Regions from separate parts of the Pantoea phytostimulans genome, predicted to be linked through region 1. Evidence: predicted binding sites of a transcription regulator. Region 1 holds the regulator's gene; each other region holds the start of a gene.

The links. Region 1 encodes CRP, which controls carbon source genes, mostly activating them, when cyclic AMP is high. Its sites were predicted from a motif close to ATGTGANNNNNNTCACAT; they were not measured.
Region 2: a site for CRP is predicted at 4,055-4,072, ahead of ACF2G4_RS17945 (iron-containing alcohol dehydrogenase). Genes of this name have one in related genera too.
Region 3: a site for CRP is predicted at 3,152-3,169, ahead of ACF2G4_RS05380 (sugar transporter). Genes of this name have one in related genera too.

Annotation. Positions count from the first base shown of each region.
Region 1 covers NZ_CP173698.1:2,706,497-2,712,503, reverse strand. Annotated here, with positions in the region: gene ACF2G4_RS12735 (aspartate aminotransferase family protein) at 1-1,186, shown strand, start outside; gene ACF2G4_RS12730 (YccS/YhfK family putative transporter) at 1,204-3,279, opposite strand; gene crp (cAMP-activated global transcriptional regulator CRP) at 3,337-3,969, opposite strand; gene ACF2G4_RS12720 (OsmC family protein) at 4,272-4,676, shown strand; gene ACF2G4_RS12715 (phosphoribulokinase) at 4,831-5,700, opposite strand; gene ACF2G4_RS12710 (YheU family protein) at 5,762-5,980, opposite strand; gene ACF2G4_RS12705 (hydrolase) at 5,984-6,007, opposite strand, start outside.
Region 2 covers NZ_CP173698.1:3,876,681-3,882,687, forward strand. Annotated here, with positions in the region: gene ACF2G4_RS17930 (MFS transporter) at 1-847, opposite strand, end outside; gene ACF2G4_RS17935 (phosphoglycerate dehydrogenase) at 890-1,843, opposite strand; gene ACF2G4_RS17940 (dihydrodipicolinate synthase family protein) at 1,900-2,784, opposite strand; gene ACF2G4_RS17945 (iron-containing alcohol dehydrogenase) at 2,796-3,944, opposite strand; gene dtnK (D-threonate kinase) at 4,134-5,387, shown strand; gene ACF2G4_RS17955 (D-threonate 4-phosphate dehydrogenase) at 5,380-6,007, shown strand, end outside.
Region 3 covers NZ_CP173698.1:1,129,418-1,135,424, forward strand. Annotated here, with positions in the region: gene ACF2G4_RS05360 (LysR family transcriptional regulator) at 1-619, opposite strand, end outside; gene ACF2G4_RS05365 (MFS transporter) at 713-1,963, shown strand; gene ACF2G4_RS05370 (hypothetical protein) at 2,134-2,391, shown strand; gene cybB (cytochrome b561) at 2,506-3,048, shown strand; gene ACF2G4_RS05380 (sugar transporter) at 3,223-4,407, shown strand; gene bhsA (multiple stress resistance protein BhsA) at 4,468-4,725, opposite strand; gene bhsA (multiple stress resistance protein BhsA) at 4,751-5,008, opposite strand; gene ACF2G4_RS05395 (TetR/AcrR family transcriptional regulator) at 5,307-5,957, shown strand.

The DNA of each region.
Region 1 (6,007 bases):
GTTCGATAACGTTATTTTGCCTGTTTATGCACCAGCGCAGTTTGTGCCGGTGAAAGGCAAAGGCAGTCGCGTATGGGACCAGCAAGGCAAAGAGTATATCGACTTTTCAGGCGGCATCGCGGTGACTGCGTTGGGCCACTGCCATCCGGCGCTGGTAGAAACGCTGAAAAGCCAGGGTGAAACGCTGTGGCATACCAGCAATGTTTTTACTAACGAACCGGCGCTGCGTCTTGCCAGCAAGTTAATCAACGCCACCTTTGCTGACCGCGTTTTTTTCGCCAACTCTGGCGCAGAAGCTAACGAAGCCGCCTTCAAGCTGGCGCGTTATTATGCCTATAAGCGTCATAGTCCTTTCAAAAGCAAAATCATCGCTTTCCACAATGCTTTTCATGGCCGCACGCTGTTTACCGTATCGGTTGGCGGGCAGCCGAAGTATTCCGATGGCTTTGGTCCAAAACCGGCGGATATTGTGCATGTGCCTTTCAACGATCTGGACGCTGTCAAAGCGGTGATTGACGATCACACCTGTGCCATCGTGGTTGAGCCGATCCAGGGTGAGGGCGGCGTGATGCCCGCCACGCCGGAATTTATGCAAGGCCTACGCGCATTGTGCGATCAACATCAGGCGCTGCTGGTGTTGGATGAAGTACAAAGCGGTATGGGTCGCAGCGGCAAGCTATTTGCCTATGAACATTATGGCGTGACGCCAGATATTCTGACCTCGGCCAAAGCGTTGGGCGGCGGTTTTCCGGTAAGCGCGATGCTGACCACCAATGAAATCGCGTCGACCATGGCGCCGGGCGTGCATGGCACCACTTACGGCGGTAATCCGCTGGCGTGCGCCATTGCCGAAACTGCGTTGGACATCATCAACACACCGGAAGTCCTGGACGGGGTTGAAACGCGTCGTCAGCAATATGTTGAAGCGCTGAAGGCTATTGATGCGAAGCACGATCTGTTCTCAGATATTCGCGGTAAAGGTTTGCTGATTGGCGCGGCGCTGAAACCGCAGCACGCAGGCAAAGCGCGAGACATCCTGAATGCTGCCGCAACAGAAGGTTTAATGATTTTGGTGGCTGGCACCGACGTGATTCGTTTTGCGCCATCGCTGGTGATCGAGCCCGCCGATATTGAAGAAGGCATGATGCGTTTCGCCAAAGCGGTAGAAAAGGTGCTTAACGCGTAACGCCTTTTCTCCGTGAATTAGCTTTTCCGCAAATGCCTCACCAGCCAGCGACCGTGTTGCGGGCGCTGGCTCCAGGCCAAAGACGAGATGGTATGCATCACGCTCAGATGGGCCTGAATGCGTTTAACATGCTGCTCTAACACCGTAATCGGGCCTTCGTTGATGTTCTCTGCGGCTTCCAACACGTTGGTCTGAGAACTGTTCCCGTCATACTCCAGCCGCTGCTGACAACGCTGCAAGGCAATTTCACACGACTGCAAATAGCTCTCCGCCAGTGAAGGGGGCAACATGGTATGTTCACGCGCCAGAATGGTCATGGCGTTAATGTGTTCAACGATGAACTGACTGTGTGTCACCCACATGCGCATATCTTTTAAATATTGCGAATTAAAACCCGGCTCCTGCATCGCCTGATTGAGCGAGTTGAACAAGGCGTTATGTGCCTGATTAACCAGCACCCGCTGATAAGCCAGTTTTTCAGCCGATTGTTCAGGCCCCAGCAACATGCGCAGCGCATCCTGGTAAGTTTCCAGCGCATCATGCGCATTTTGACGCAATAAACCGCTCTGCCATTGTGGCCACAGCCACACCATACCGCCAAAGGCGATCAGGCAGCCCATTATGGTATCCATCAGGCGCGGCAGCAGAAATTGCGCGCCATTCAGTGACAGCAACTGCAACGAATAAACCGCTGTGACGGTAAAACCAATCGTTGCCCAACCATAAAACTGGCGAGTGAAGACATAACTGATAAAAGTAATGGCCAGCATGATCAACAGCACCAGCGATTCCGGGACGGCGAAGCGCAGCGTGGCGGCCGCAATCACCAATCCAGCAAAAGTACCCAGCGCACGGTGCTGAATACGAACCCGCGTGGCGCTGTAACTGTTCTGGCTGACGAACATAATGGTCATCAAAATCCAGTAGGGTTTGGGGATATTGAAAAACATCGCCAACGCGCTGCCAAACATTAGCATCACAGAAAACCGTCCGGCGGTGCGCAGTGCGGCGGATCTGAATCTTAGGTAGCTACGCAACGCAGACAGAAGCGGGAGGCGACGTTGGCGATCGGCCATTAAGTCACGTTGATAGAGCGGCTTTTGCGTACGTAACACGCGGGCGATGCGGTTGAAATGGTAAAGACAAAAATTGCCGACCGGGTTATCGGGATGCTGGCGCGTAATTTTTTCCAGTGCGCCCAGCTGCTTATCCATTGAGAAACGATCGGGAAGCTGGTGATAAAGGATATTGTCAGCTAAGACGCGCAGCCGTGCAGAAATGGTTTTAGCGTTCCAGCGGATCACCGCTTCGGCATGGCTTTGCTCAACCAGCTTTTGCACTTCTTCCGGCTGATGCAGACTGACCGAAATATGCTCCTGTAAATCCAACGCAACTTGAAAAGCCCGCTTCAGGCGTTTATGGGTTTCATCACCGTTGGCAGACAGCATATGCATCTGCTGATAGCAGATATTAATCAAATCCACTGCTTTTTGCTGACGCGCCAGCAGAGGTGGCAGCGCCTTTTCAGGATCGGTGAGTTGTGTCAGCAAGGTGTATTTCGCGTCGCAATAATTTGCCAGCTCGCGATAGACCAGACTCAGGCTTTCACGCATTGGTTGCTCTTTCCACAACCAAAACCAGAACCAGTTAAACAGGCCATACCACAGCGTACCGCCAATGTAGAGCAGCGGCGGAACCCAGACAGGCATGTGCCCCATCAGGCTTAAGGTGAAGATAGAGGCGATCAGCGCGCCGGGCAGTAAACGCCCGTGAAGTGGACTGATCTCACCCGTTACACCCAGCAAAAGCGGCACGACAAACAGAATCGCGGGCAGGGGAATGCCTTTCAGCGTGAGCCACTGAATAAGAAAGCTGCCAAGTGCAAACAGGCCGCCGCCAACGATCAGGCGTTTGAAGAAGCGCTTGTGGGGCGTATCAAGGCCAGCAATATTGCAGCAAGCGGGAACCAATGAGAACAGCAGACCTTTTTGCAGATCGCCAAACAGCCAGCCGAGCGCAACGGGCACGCAAAGGACCAGCGTTTGCCGCAGGGCATAATTGATCTCAGGATGATAAATGATTCGACGCCACATCAGCTCAGCGCAAATAATAACGGCGTGATGTTGCCATCACGCCGGGAGTGACAGGAATTAGCGGGTGCCGTAAACGACGATGGTTTTGCCGTGTGCTGAGATCAGGTTCTGATCCTCCAGCATCTTCAAAATACGGCCCACGGTTTCACGTGAACAACCAACAATTTGGCCAATTTCCTGACGAGTAATTTTAATTTGCATGCCGTCGGGATGCGTCATGGCGTCTGGCTGTTTGGCCAGATTAAGCAGTGTTTGTGCAATGCGTCCAGTCACGTCGAGGAAAGCGAGGTTACCCACTTTTTCTGACGTTACCTGTAAGCGACGCGCCATCTGCGACGACAGTCGCATCAAAATATCCGGGTTTACCTGAATCAACTGACGGAATTTCTTGTAAGAAATTTCCGCCACTTCGCACGCGGTTTTCGCACGTACCCAAGCGCTGCGTTCCTGACCTTCTTCAAACAGGCCAAGCTCGCCGATAAAATCGCCTTGATTCAGATAGGAGAGAATCATCTCTTTGCCTTCTTCATCTTTGATCAGAACCGCAACGGAACCTTTCACGATGTAGTAAAGCGTTTCAGCTTTTTCACCTTGGTGAATCAGCGTACTTTTGGATGGATATTTGTGAATATGGCAATGGGACAGGAACCATTCGAGTGTAGGGTCTGTTTGCGGTTTGCCGAGAACCATTCGCTATTATCCTCTGTTGTAATCGTGCCCAAAATACAGGGGACAGTTTCCCTGTCAGGCGATGAAAGCGTAAAGCATTTTCCATTTTGGAAATTATTCGGGCTGCATTTGGCGCAGTGCGCTTAATTCTTCCCGGCTCCGTCATCGAGTGACGAAAAATATTTTCAGCTCTGTTTGTAGCACAGCTTTTGCCGACTGTCTTGTGTTGTCTCGCTTCAGCAAAGTGCGGATTTCTCTGGATTGCTGTTTACCAGGTGAAAGCGTACTCTGGCGGCAAATCAGCATATTCTGGGAGCTAAATCATGCAGGCAAGAGTGAAATGGGTTGAAGGTCTAACGTTTCTTGGTGAATCCTCTTCTGGTCATCAGGTTTTGATGGACGGCAACGCCGGCGATAAAGCCCCTAGCCCAATGGAAATGGTGTTGATGGCAGCGGGCGGTTGCAGCGCGATTGATGTGGTCACCATTTTGCAGAAAGGCCGCAATGATGTAGTGGATTGCGAGGTGAAGCTGACGTCCGAACGTCGCGAAGAAGCGCCGCGTATTTTTACGCATATTAATTTGCACTTTATTGTCAGCGGCAAAGCGCTGGCTGACAAAGCGGTTGCACGTGCTGTCGATCTTTCGGCTGAGAAGTATTGCTCAGTCGCGATCATGTTGGGTAAAGGGGTAGAAATGACCCACAGCTATGAAGTGAAAGAACGGTAATTGCTGGAGGCCGACTCTCGGCCTCTCTATCCATCATTTTTCAAATTGCTGGTGCGTTGACTGCCCGCATTCACCGGTAACATCTACTTTAATCAGCTCATCAGGATTCATTCGTTGCCATCTTCCTGCGATTCGAATTATTTAGGGTAGATATTTATTCAATCCGCTTACCTTCCATTAATCGTTTTACCAATGGCCCCATAATCAACTCCATCGCTAATCCCATCTTGCCGCCCGGCACCACCAGCGTATTAATGTGCGAAATGAACGATCCCTGTAGCATCGCCAGCAGATAAGGAAAATCGATATCTTCCAACGCCTGAAAATGGATCACCACAAAGCTCTCATCCAGCGACGGAATGGTGCGTGCGGCAAACGGGTTTGACGTGTCTACGGTAGGAACGCGCTGGAAGTTAATATGCGTGCGGGAAAACTGTGGGGTAATGAAATTGATGTAATCCTCCATTGAACGCACCACTGAATCCATCACCGCTTCACGTGAATGCCCGCGCTCGCTGGTATCACGCACCAGCTTCTGAATCCATTCCAGATTCACAATCGGCACTACGCCAACCAGTAAATCGACGTTTTCAGCCACATTGTGTTGCGCTGTCATAACGCCGCCGTGCAGGCCTTCGTAAAATAAAATATCCGTATTCGACGGCAGCGGCTGCCAGGGTGTAAACGTGCCGGGCACTTGATTCCACGGCACCGCTTCATCATAGGTATGCAGATATTTGCGCGACTCACCCTGACCACTTTTACCGTATTCGATAAAAGAGTGTTCTAGCAGGCCGAAGTCATTGGCTTCGGGACCGAAATAGCTGACATGACGTCCAAGATCGCGCGCTTTGCGGATCGCCATGTCCATTTCCGGGCGGGTAAAGCGGTGAAAACTGTCGCCTTCAAGCTCTGCCGCGTGCAGATCCAGCTGCTGAAAAATCTTACGAAAGGCGAGGCTGGTGGTGGTGGTTCCGGCTCCGCTGGAGCCGGTCACCGCGATAATTGGATGCCGAGCAGACATAAAAAAACTCCCTGTGAGGTCGGGCGAAGAGCATTGTTAGCATGAATTTCTCGTTAGCGCATTAGCTGCGAAATTCATTGCGCGGCATGATATTTACCGTTTCATGCAGTTCAGACCACACCAGCACAACATCGCCACGCTCAAGCTGGCGGCGTACATCAGCAACTTTGTCTTCCAGACTGCGCTCATGCTCGCCGTAGTCGGTACCTTCTCGCAGGACAAAGGTTTCAATCAGATTTTCGAGTGTTTCGGGCGAAACATCTTGCCAGGGAATAATCACGGGTTAGCAATCCAAAAAAGGGGAAAT
Region 2 (6,007 bases), 1.2 Mb from region 1:
TCACTTCAATCACCATGCCGCAAATCAGCGGCAGCGCAGCCACCATGCCCATTTTGAGGAAATCCATACCCTTGTCTTGCACCAGATAAGTCGGCAGCCAGGTAATGAAGAAGTAGGAGGTATAGTTAATAGTGAAGAAGCCAATACACATTGCCCAGATGTTGCGGTAGCGCAGCAGTTTGTACCACTTCATGGGACGAACGCTTTTATCGCCATGTTTTTGTGTCTGGCCATCGCGGATCAAACTGATTTCGCTCTGGCTGATCTTCTTATGATCTTCCGGGTTCTCTGCATAGATAAAGTACCAGGCGATGACCCAAAACACGCCAATTGCGCCGATTACCAGGAAGGTGATACGCCAGTCAACCATGGCGATCATCCAGACGATCAGCGGCATGGCCACCGCGCCGCCAAATTTCGACGCACTGTCGAACAGGCCAGAAACGGTGGCACGTTCGCGGTCGGGGAACCAGCGTGCGGTGATACCCGCATTGCTCGGATAAGCAGCCGCTTCACCGATGCCCAGCGCCAGACGCATGGCCAGCAATGATTTAAAACCGGTGGCTAAACCCATCGCCATGGTCGCGATTGACCACCACGCCACGGCGATGCCCAGCCCTTTTTTCTGGCCGTAGCGGTCAGCAAACCAGCCTGCCGGAATTTGCAGTAGCGCATAAGACCAGAAGAACGCGGCCATGATAAAACCCATCATTTCTGGATTGATGTCCAGCTCAGTGATCAGGTGCGGCGCAGCAGCAGAGAGTACAGTTCGATCAATGTAGTTAATGGCGATCGCCAGCCACATCAGGCCAGCGATCCACCAACGGATACGCGAGGTGTTGTTCATCGTTATAATCACCAAACTGTTCGGTAAGAGAAGCGGTCGGTCTTACGCCAACCCGTTCATCACGTTTACTGGGCGTTCGCCCTGTTTAAGGCACTGAATAATCTGCTGCACACAACGTTCGCCAATAGCGCTGATTGCGCCGTCGGTATAACCGGCGATGTGCGAGGTAGGAATAAAATTCGGCAGCGTAAACAGCGGATGTTCAGCTAAGGGTTCGTGGTCGAATACGTCAGCGGCAGCGCCAGCAATCACGTTGTCCTGTAGCGCCTGGAACAGATCGTTTTCGTTGATCACGCCACCGCGCGAGACGTTGATCAGGAAGGCAGATTTCTTCATCCGTTTGATACGCGTGGCATTGAACAGGTTACGGGTTTCATCGGTCAGTGGCGTATGCAGCGTGATGAAATCGCCTTCTTCAGTCAGACGATCCATGCTGACGAACTCGATGCCGTGCTCGGCGGCAAATTTCTCATCGGGATAAAAATCAAACGCGATAACGCGCATGTTGAAGCCTTTGGCACGCAGCGCGACCTGCTTACCAATATTGCCCAGCCCGATAATGCCCAACGTTTTACCGTAGACGTCGGTGGCGAAAATGCGTGGCCAGTTGCCGGCGCGGGTTTCCTCTGCGGCCTGTGTGATCTGACGCGCACTGTTAAGCATCAGTGCGAAAGCGAAGTCAGCCACCGCGTGCTTGTTGGCGTCAGGGACATTGGTGACATAAATTCCGCGCGCGCGCGTTGCATCCAGATCGATGTTATCGACGCCAACGCCATGTTTACACACCACTTTTAACTGGGGCGCTTTCGCCAGCAGCTCATCGTTGACGTCAGTAAAGGCCACGATCATCGCGACGGTTTCAGCCAGATGCGGCTCCAGCGTCGACAATGGCGCATCGGCGGGCAGCGTAATCAGCTCAAAGCCATGCTGTTTCAGGGTGTCGATGGGCGCCGCATCATATTTAGCAAAGGAGGGCGAGGTGCAAATCACTTTCATAATTTTTCCCGGTGTCAGGTTTCAGGCAAGGGCAGCAAAGGCCACCCTGACGGCCATTACTGCAAATATTGATTCACGATTTGACGGATCTTCTGCTCTTCTTCGGCGCTGAAATGCACGGCATAGCGGCTTTCACCGACGTCATAGCCCAGCAGCGTGACGGCTTTTTTCACCGCCGCTGGCGAGAAGCCGACGCTGTATAAATCCGTACGCAGGCCCGTCACATTCTCTTGTGCCAGACGTGAGGCGGCGACATCGCCAGCGTTGAAGTGTGCCCAAATAGCGTTGATCTCTTGCGGCGCGACGTTGGCGAGGCCAGAAATGCAGGCTGAGCAGCCATCGACAAATCCTTGATGAATCAATGAATCTGGACCGTTCAGCACGTCGAAGTTATCAATGCCTTCAGCGGCTTTCAGGAAACCACTCAGGCTTTCATAGCTGCCCGCAGAATCTTTGATACCGATAATGTTGGGATGTGAGGCCAGCTTGCGCACGGTTTCGGGCTGCAAGGTATTACCGGTACGCGCCGGAATGTTGTAGAGGAATAGCGGGACGTCGAGCGCGTCGGCCACGGTTTGGTAGTGATAAATCAACTCTTCCTGCTTCAACGGCACGAAATAAGGCGTGATCACGGATACGGCGTCCACGCCCAGTTTGGCTATCTGCTTGCCAAGGCGAATGGTTTCACGGGTCGATATTTCACCGATGTGCGCCACCACTGGCGCGCTGCCGTTGACTTCATCCACGCAGGTTTCGGTAACCGCTATTTTTTCCTGCTCGTTCAGCACGAAGAATTCACCGTTGGTACCGCCGCAGAAGATACCGTTACCTGCATTGAGTTGGCGTTTTACCTGCTCGCGCTGGGTGGTGGGATTGAAAGCGCCATCACGATCAAAGGCGGTGATGATGGCGGTTAATACGCCGACTATTTTCTGGCTCATGAGAATCCTCGTTATGCCTGGTGTGAAGGAAACAGCGTCAAATACACGTCACGCACATCGTTGGCGCTGACCGCCGTTGGCACGTTTTTCATCAGACGTTGCACATCTAATGCCGCTTCCACTAAATAGGGCAGGTGATCCGGGCTGATACCCAGCTCTTCCAGACTGGCTGGCAGTTTCAGGCGCTTCACCAGCGCAGTGAAGTAATCCACTAACGCCAGAGATTTGGCTTCTTCACTTAGCAAGCTATCTGCTTCTGGCAGCAGATCGTATGCCTGAGCAAATTTGCTCACTGCGGCAGGACGAACGAAACGCATGCAAGGTGCCAGTAAAATGGCATTGGCAACGCCGTGCGGTAGGTGATATTTGCCGCCCAGCGGATAGGACATGGCGTGCACCAGATGCGTACCGGCGTGGGCAATGGCGGCGCCGCCATAATAGGAAGCCCACAACATTTCCAGTCGCGCCTGTAGATTGCCCGGTTGGTTAATGGTGGTTTCAAGATTGGCGAACAGCTTCTTCATGCCAATCAGCGCATAGTTATCACTCACCGGGTTCGACACGGTGGCAGTGAAACATTCGATCAGATGACACAGCGCATCAATGCCGGTTGAAGAGGCGATATGTGCAGGCATGCTGGTGGTGAGTTCAGGCACCAACGCCACGAAATCGGGCAGCATTACCGGCGAAATAATGCCGACTTTGGTCTCTTTTTCTGGGATGGCTAAAATCGCGTTGGGTGTGGCTTCAGAGCCGGTTCCTGCGGTGGTAGGAATTAACAGCGACGTGGTGCGATGCTGCGGTTTCTCGCCCGCTAACAACGCCTCCAGCGACGGCGCATTCTTTACGCACAACACGGAAAGCAGCTTAGCGACATCCAGTACGCTGCCACCGCCGACACCAATCACTAAATCAACGTCACGTGAGGGCAATGCGCTGAGGATAGCCGCGACATCATGCTGGCTTGGCTCTGGCGGTACGTTGTTCACGATGCTGACGTGAGCAATCTGCTGTTTCAGTTGTGCGATCAGCGCCTGAACCGCAGGAATGCTTTCGATATTCTTGTCGGTAACCAGTAATGCTTTCGCCTTACCGTTAAGCAGATAGCGAATGTCATTCAGCGCCTGATAGCCGCTGATAACCGTGCTGTTGATATTCATTTCATACCCTTTTCACTGTGTATCTGAACTGAATGATTGTGTTTGCTCATATCAGTGCGAGTTCTGTCACTTACTGTGCCTCAATTTATAGGGCATATTGATTTCGATTAATTTGATCTTGCTCACATATAATCAATCATGATTGAATATAATCATCATCAGCGGCAAGCAGCCGAAACAGGAGAAACAATGACCCAATCGTCATGGAAAACCCCGGTATTGGTGATCGCCGATGATTTTACCGGCGCGAACGATGCGGGCAGCGGGCTGGCCCAGGCGGGAGCGCGTGTACATGTGCTGTTCAACAGCGAGATGCCGCATAACAGCGAGGCAGTAGATGTTTGCGTGATCAGCACTGACAGTCGGGCAATCAGCGCTGATCTGGCGGTGGAGCGCATTACGCAGGTGGTAAAGCAGCACGCCCTACACGCTGGCTGGCTGGTTAAAAAAATTGACTCGACCTTGCGTGGCAATGTCGGCGCAGAAGTGAATGCCGCACTCAAAGCCAGCGGCAAACAGCTGGCGCTGGTGGTGCCGGCGGTGCCGCGTCTTGGACGCACCACGCGAAACGGCGCGGTTTATTTAGATGATGTGCTGCTCACCGATACCGAATTTGCCAGCGATCCTAAAACGCCAATCTCAAGTGCCAATGTGTTGCAACAATTGCAGTTGCCGGGCACACAGATCGATCTCGCCACATTACGAAGCGATCGTCTGGAGACCGTACTGAATAACCTGCGCGGTGTGGTGGTGGTGGATGCAGAACAGGACGCGGATATCGCCCGTCTGGTACGCGCTGCGGCGCGTTTAGCTGAAACGCCTTTATTAGTCGGCGCGGCGGGATTAAGCGATGCGCTGGGCGCGCACCTTTCTACCCGTGCAGCAAAGCCGGTGTTAGCGGTGGTGGGATCGATGAGCGCCAGCGCCCAGCAGCAAATCAGCAAGCTGGCGAGGCAGCGCAACATTGCTCTGATCGACATCAATATTAGTGAGCTGTTCTTGCAACCGGCGTGGCCTTCCGCGTCGGAATGGATCACGCAAAGCGTGGCGACGCTGCGTGCAGGTCAGCACACGGTGATTCGAACCTGCCAGCGAGCCAATCAGCGACAAGAAATTGATCAACTTTGCCAGCAACACAACATGACTCGTCAACAACTGGGCGAGGCGATTTGTGCGTTTCTCGGCGAGATGACGCGCACCGTGTGCCGTCAGCAATTGCCAAATGCGCTTTATCTTTCCGGCGGCGACGTGGCCATTGCCGTTGCCCAGGCGCTGGGTGCCAGCGGGTTTCAAATTCAGGGTCTGGTGGCGGGCTGCGTGCCGCATGGGGTTCTGCTTAACAGTGAATTTATCTTGCCGGTGATGACCAAAGCGGGTGGCTTTGGCGACGAAAACACCCTGGTAGAAGCCATACGTTTTATTGAGGAGAAGTCGAGTGAATAAAATTATTGCGGTGACGATGGGCGATCCTGCGGGCATTAGCCCGGAAATTATCATCAAAGCGCTGTCTGAAGGCGATCTGAACGGCGCGCCAGCAGTGGTGGTGGGTTGTGCCAGTACTCTGCGCCGCATCATGGCGATGAATATCACCCCGCAAGCTGAATTGCGGGTGCTCGACAGCGTAAAGGATGCGCATTTTGCACCAGGTATCATCAACATCCTTGATGAACCGTTGGCGAACCCGGAAGCGTTAAAACCTGGCGTGGTACAAAAAGAAGCGGGCGATCTGGCCTGGCGCTGCGTAAAGCGCGCGACGGAACTGGCGCTGGCCGGAGAAGTGCAGGCGATTGCCACCGCGCCGCTGAACAAGGAAGCGCTGCATTCGGCAGGCCATATCTATCCGGGACATACCGAACTGCTGGCGCACCTTACCAACACTAAAAATTACGCCATGGTGCTGTATACCGATAAGCTGAAGGTGATTCATGTCACCACGCATATTGCGCTGCGTAAGTTCCTCGATACGCTGAATCGTGAGCGCATTGAAACGGTGATTGGCATGGCGGATACCTTCTTGCGCCGCGTCGGTTTTGAGAAGCCGCGTATTGCCGTCGCGGGTGTTA
Region 3 (6,007 bases), 1.6 Mb from region 1:
TGTAAAGTGCGGTTCCCCCTTGAGGATCAAAAAAGACAAAAGGTTCAGACGCTAAAGCCTTGATGGAGATTTTGTCCGCATCCACCAAAGGATGGGCCCAATGCACCACAGCGTAAAGCGGTTCACTGAGTAGCAGTTGATGGCGGAGATCGCCCGGCAGTGGCGTATTACGCATGACACCTAAATCAAGCCGACCGTCATGTAGCGGGGCTAACTGCTGGCGCGTGTTGATTTCCTGCATCTGAATATGCACTTTCGGCCAACGCTGGCGAAACTGATACAACGCATTGGAAAGTACGCCCGTGAAAGGTGCCGAGGACGTAAAACCAATACGTAATTCCCCTTCCTCACCACGATGTAAGCGTGCTGCCCGTTCTGCCGCTTGTTCCACCTGCAATAAAATAGCGCGTGCATCTGACAACAACTGCTGCCCGGCGGCGGTGAGTTTTACGCTGCGGTTGGTGCGATTAAACAGTTGCGCGCCGGTTTCCGCCTCTAGCTGCATAATTTGCTGACTCAGCGGCGGTTGAGAAATATTCAGGCGCTGTGCGGCGCGACCAAAATGCAGCTCTTCGGCCACAGCGATAAAGTACCGGAGATGACGCAGCTCTATATTCATATGTAAAACATCTTATTTGAGATTATTAATATATTAGACAACCTAATCCAGCTTTTCTAGAGTTGACGAATCAGGAACAAAGGAGGTATTTCCGTGAGTCGCTCTTCTCAGGCGGTGATAATCGATGATGAATCACCCCGTTCACCCGCTCCCGTCTCGACGTCAGGATGGATAGAACGCGGAACGCCGCAATTCATGCGTGTGACTCTGGCGCTGTTTTCTGCCGGTTTAGCCACGTTTGCTCTACTTTACTGTGTTCAACCTATCTTGCCGGTTCTCTCCCAGCAATTTGGTGTTTCGCCCGCTGCAAGCAGTATCTCTCTGTCGATTTCAACCGGTTTAATGGCATTAGGTTTGCTGGTAACTGGCCCGCTGTCTGACGCCATTGGACGGAAACCAGTGATGGTAACCGCGTTGATGCTGGCTGCTATCTGTACGCTTATCTCTGCGACAATGACCAGCTGGCACGGCATATTATTGATGCGCGCTTTAATTGGTCTGTCGTTAAGCGGTGTTGCTGCGGTGGGAATGACCTATCTGAGTGAAGAGATCCACCCCCGCATGGTTGCTTTTTCAATGGGGTTATACATCAGCGGTAATTCGATTGGTGGCATGAGTGGCCGTCTGATCAGCGGCGTTTTAACAGACTTTTACTCATGGCGGATTGCGATTGCAGTGATTGGCTGCTTTGCACTGGCTTCTGCGGTGATGTTCTGGAAAATTTTGCCCGCTTCCCGCCATTTTCGTCCCGCCTCACTGCGACCACGCAGCCTGATCATTAACTTTCGCCTGCACTGGCGTGATCAAGGCTTGCCGCTGCTGTTTGCTGAAGGCTTCCTACTGATGGGTGCCTTTGTGACCCTGTTCAATTACATCGGCTATCGTTTACTGGGTGCGCCGTGGCATTTAAGTCAGGCAGTTGTCGGCTTATTGTCTGTGGTTTATCTGACAGGATCGTGGAGCTCTCCCAAAGCCGGAGCGCTGACCAGCAAACTGGGGCGTGGACCGGTGATGTTCGGCGCTACAGCAATTATGCTGACCGGGCTTCTTATTACTGCTTTCAGTTCTGTTTGGGTCATTTTGATTGGCATGATGTTATTCACGGCGGGCTTCTTCGCCGCACACTCTGTCGCCAGCGGCTGGATTGGCCCCCGCGCCCGCCGTGCCAAAGGTCAGGCCTCGTCACTCTATCTGTTTAGTTACTATTTGGGTTCCAGCGTTGCCGGAACCTTGGGCGGGCTTTTCTGGCATCGCTACGGCTGGACAGGCATTACCCTTTTCATCACCGTATTGCTGTTGCTTGCCTTACTCGTCGCCAGACGGTTGCAATGTCGAAAGCTGTAATTTAATTAATCTCTTACAAAGGGCGCGCAAGCGCCCTTTTTTGATCGCCAGACGATAAATCGTTAGGTTATCAGGGCCAAATGAAACAAAACGTATTTTCCTCGCTATAATCGATTCCATTCCAACGATAAATGTAATTTTTCATTTTTTAACAGCAATGAGGATGCCCTATGGCTCTTTACTATTACGTCAATAAACAATCAGGGTATAACGATAACCATGTGGTCCATGCTTCAGGGTGCAAATACTTGCCGTCCCAGGCGGGACGACTTTTTCTGGGCAGTTTTTACGCCCCAACAGCCGCTATTCAGCAAGCACGCAAATATTATCCCAATGCATTAGGATGCGATAACTGCTGTCCCGTCACGCTAAAAAAAAAGCTGAACATCCAGAATAGCGTGGGACTAAAGCACATGGTCTGTCTCTGATAGTAGCCTGCCCTTCACGGCAGGCTAATATCGCTGCTGCTGTGTCAATTTGTTAAGCATTTACATCCGTTTCCGCTATGTTAGGCTTCTTGATTCTCTTTGTTCGGATTTAACATGCGGGAAAAATTTGCGGCGTCACAGATTGCCTTACACTGGCTTACCTTCTTTCTCATTGTTATTGCTTATAGCACTATCGAACTTCGCGGCTTTGCCCAGCGTGGTTCGTGGCAAGGTTATACGCTAATTGTTACGCATTTTAGTGCCGGCGCGACGGTACTGGTTATCATGCTTTCCCGGTTATTTCTGCGCATACGCCATCGCAGCCCGGCGATTTTGCCACCCGCGCCGCGCTGGCAAACAGGACTGGCGCATCTCACTCACACCTTAATTTATGCCCTGTTCATCTCGCTGCCGATTTTAGGGCTCGCTTCGCGTTATCTTCGTGGTCGCGACTGGTGGTTATTTGGCCTGTCGATGCCGGTTGCCAGTGAACCCAACGTCGATTTATCCGATACGTTGATTGACTGGCATGAAACGCTGGCACCGTTGGGTTATTGGCTGGTAGGGCTGCATGTTGTTGCGGCACTGTTTCATCACTATCTTTTGAAAGACAACACGCTGATGCGCATGATGCCGGGTCAACGGCGCGGTAGATAACCTCAGGCTATCGCCTTCACTGGGGGCGATAAAAAATATTCAATAATAAAAGCGGATTTCAAGGTTTCGTAATCCGCATTCTTCATCCACAATAGTCGCTAAATTGTGACGCAAGTCACTTTCACTGGATGCTCAACGTCATCCAATTTCGCTGTTCTGACTAATTGACTCCTCATGCAATCAATAACTGTTTCCCGTAAAACGGCCTGGCTACGCGTGGTGCTGCTGGCAATCGCTGCGTTTGTTTTTAACACCACCGAATTTGTGCCTGTTGGCCTGTTGTCTGATATTGCCGCCGACTTTTCGATGAAAACCGCTGATGTTGGCATCATGCTGACCATCTATGCGTGGGTCGTCGCGCTGCTTTCATTGCCGTTGATGCTGCTAACGCGCAACGTTGAAAGGCGCATGCTGCTGGCGGTGCTGTTTGTCATCTTTATCGTGAGTCATGTGCTGACAACTTTCGCCTGGGACTTTACCTCGCTGATTGTTTCTCGTATCGGCATTGCGTTGTCACACGCGGTTTTTTGGTCGATCACCGCCTCACTGGCGATCCGCGTTGCACCTGCGGGCAAGAAAACACAGGCGCTGAGCATGTTAGCGACCGGAACTGCTTTGGCGATGGTATTAGGCGTGCCGATTGGACGCGTCGTTGGGCAATACCTTGGCTGGCGCACAACGTTTGGCATCATTGGCCTTACCGCGTTGGTGTTGATGATCATGCTGGCTCGCATTTTGCCGCGCCTGCCAAGCGAACACACCGGTTCTCTCAGCAGCGTGCCAATGCTGTTTCGCCGCCCGGCGTTAGTCAGTATGTATGTGCTGGTTACTTTAGTTGTGACGGCGCATTACACCGCTTACAGCTACATCGAGCCTTTTATGCAGGTGGTGGCGAACTCTGGTGAGAATTTTACCACGCTGCTGCTGCTGCTGTTTGGATCGGCGGGTATTCTCGGCAGCATCCTGTTTAGCTCACTGGGTAATAAATTTCCGTCTGCGCTGTTAATTTCGGCGGTAGCACTGATTACGCTGTGCATGGGATTACTGATTTTTGCTGCGGTTCGTCCTGCAGCTATCTCGACATTGTGCGTAATTTGGGGCATGTCGATGATGATGATTGGTCTGGCAATGCAGGTACGGGTGCTTTCGCTGGCGCCTGATGCGACGGACGTCGCCATGTCATTAATGTCCGGCATCTATAATATTGGCATTGGTGCCGGTGCACTGTTAGGCAACCAGGTTAGCCTGCATATGCGAATGGCTGATGTAGGGAATGTCGGCGGGATAATTGGTCTGGTTGCGCTGCTCTGGTGTGTCTATATCTTCCGCCGTTATCCGCAGTTACGTTCAAACGGCTAAAAAAAGGCTTCAGATAAGTTTCCTTATCTGAAGCCTGCTTAGTGACTTATTTATCACTGTTTATTTATAAAGAACGGCTGTGCCATGCAGGTTGTTGTTGCCAGAGGTCGAAGTGATGCGGAAAGACTTTGCCCCCACATCGCTGGCCTTCTCGGAGAGCTGTTGCTCAAGCGAAGTGAGATTAGTGCTGCCGGTGGCGCTAATCACACCCACTTGCTGTTGATCTAATGGCGTATGACTCACTTCCTGCGCAGCTAGCGAGGCAAACGAGACGCTGCCTAGCGCGATTGCCATCAAGGCAATATGTAGCTTTTTCATAACGAACCCCTTCTCAATTCTTCAATTACTGATAAATCACAGCAGTGCCGTGCAATTTGTTCTGACCGGTTGTTGAGATAATGCGGAATGATTTGGCACCCGCTGCGTCTGCTTTCGCATTCAATTGCGCTTCAACCGAGTCAAGGCTGCTACCGGCCTGGACAGAAATGGTACCGACCTGCTGTTGGTTCAGTGGATCGCTGGAAACTTGTTCTGCAGCAAAAGCACCAAAAGTCAGAGTAGAAAGTGCAACCGCTGCCAGAGTGAATTTGATGTTGTTCATAATATTTTCTCGCTTACGAATGAGGTTTAAAAATCGTTGTCGCCATTTAATTAACGACCGTTAAATAAATGATAGACCTGTTACTCGGTTGTCGTCAATATTTATTTAATGAGCGTTATTTTAATCGCGAAGTGGCGTGATTATGGGCTTTAGCATGGATTTTCACTTAACCATTGGGGCGGATAGTTTGCGGTAAGGCACAAATTGGCAACGCGTTTACAGCCCGTTGACAGAGCACCTTGCTAATTAAGTTAATGATCGGTAATTTATTAGAGTGTTTCTAAAGTAGTGAGGTTGTATGAGCCAGGTACAAGATTGCGATGTGAAGAAATGTCGGGGCCGCCCAAAAGTGTTTGATCGTGAGGCTGCGCTGGATAAAGCACTGACACTTTTCTGGACGCATGGTTACGAAGGAACATCGCTGGCCGATTTGGTCGCCGCCACTGGCGCTAAAGCACCTACACTCTATGCAGAGTTTGTTAATAAAGAAGGTTTGTTTAGAGCGGCTATGGCGCGCTATACAGAAAAGTTCTGTGCTTATCGTGAAGCGGCACTTGATGATGATCATCTTGCGGTAGATAAAGCCATTGAAGGCTATTTCCGCGCGACAGCCGCCTGCTTCACTGACCGGAATTCACCTTCTGGCTGCTTCTTTATCTGCACGTCGACGGCGTTGTCCGCATCATCCAGCGAAATTGCTAATATGCTGAAGCAGCAAAATCAGGCGCAGGAAGCGACGTTGAGTCGTTTTTTAGTGGCGCGTCAGCAGCGCGGCGAACTCAACCAAAAAGTAAACATTGAGTCATTATCGCGTTATCTCGCCTGTATGCTGCAAGGGATGTCTGTGCGGGCACGTGAAGGGGCTTTAAGAAAAGATCTCGACAGTATTATTGATACGCTGATGGCAATGTGGCCAACGTTAACCGGTTTGTGTCAGGGTCAGCACTAAATAAAGGGGGCGCATTATCCGCCCCCTTTTATTCGCAAAATTACTGCCAA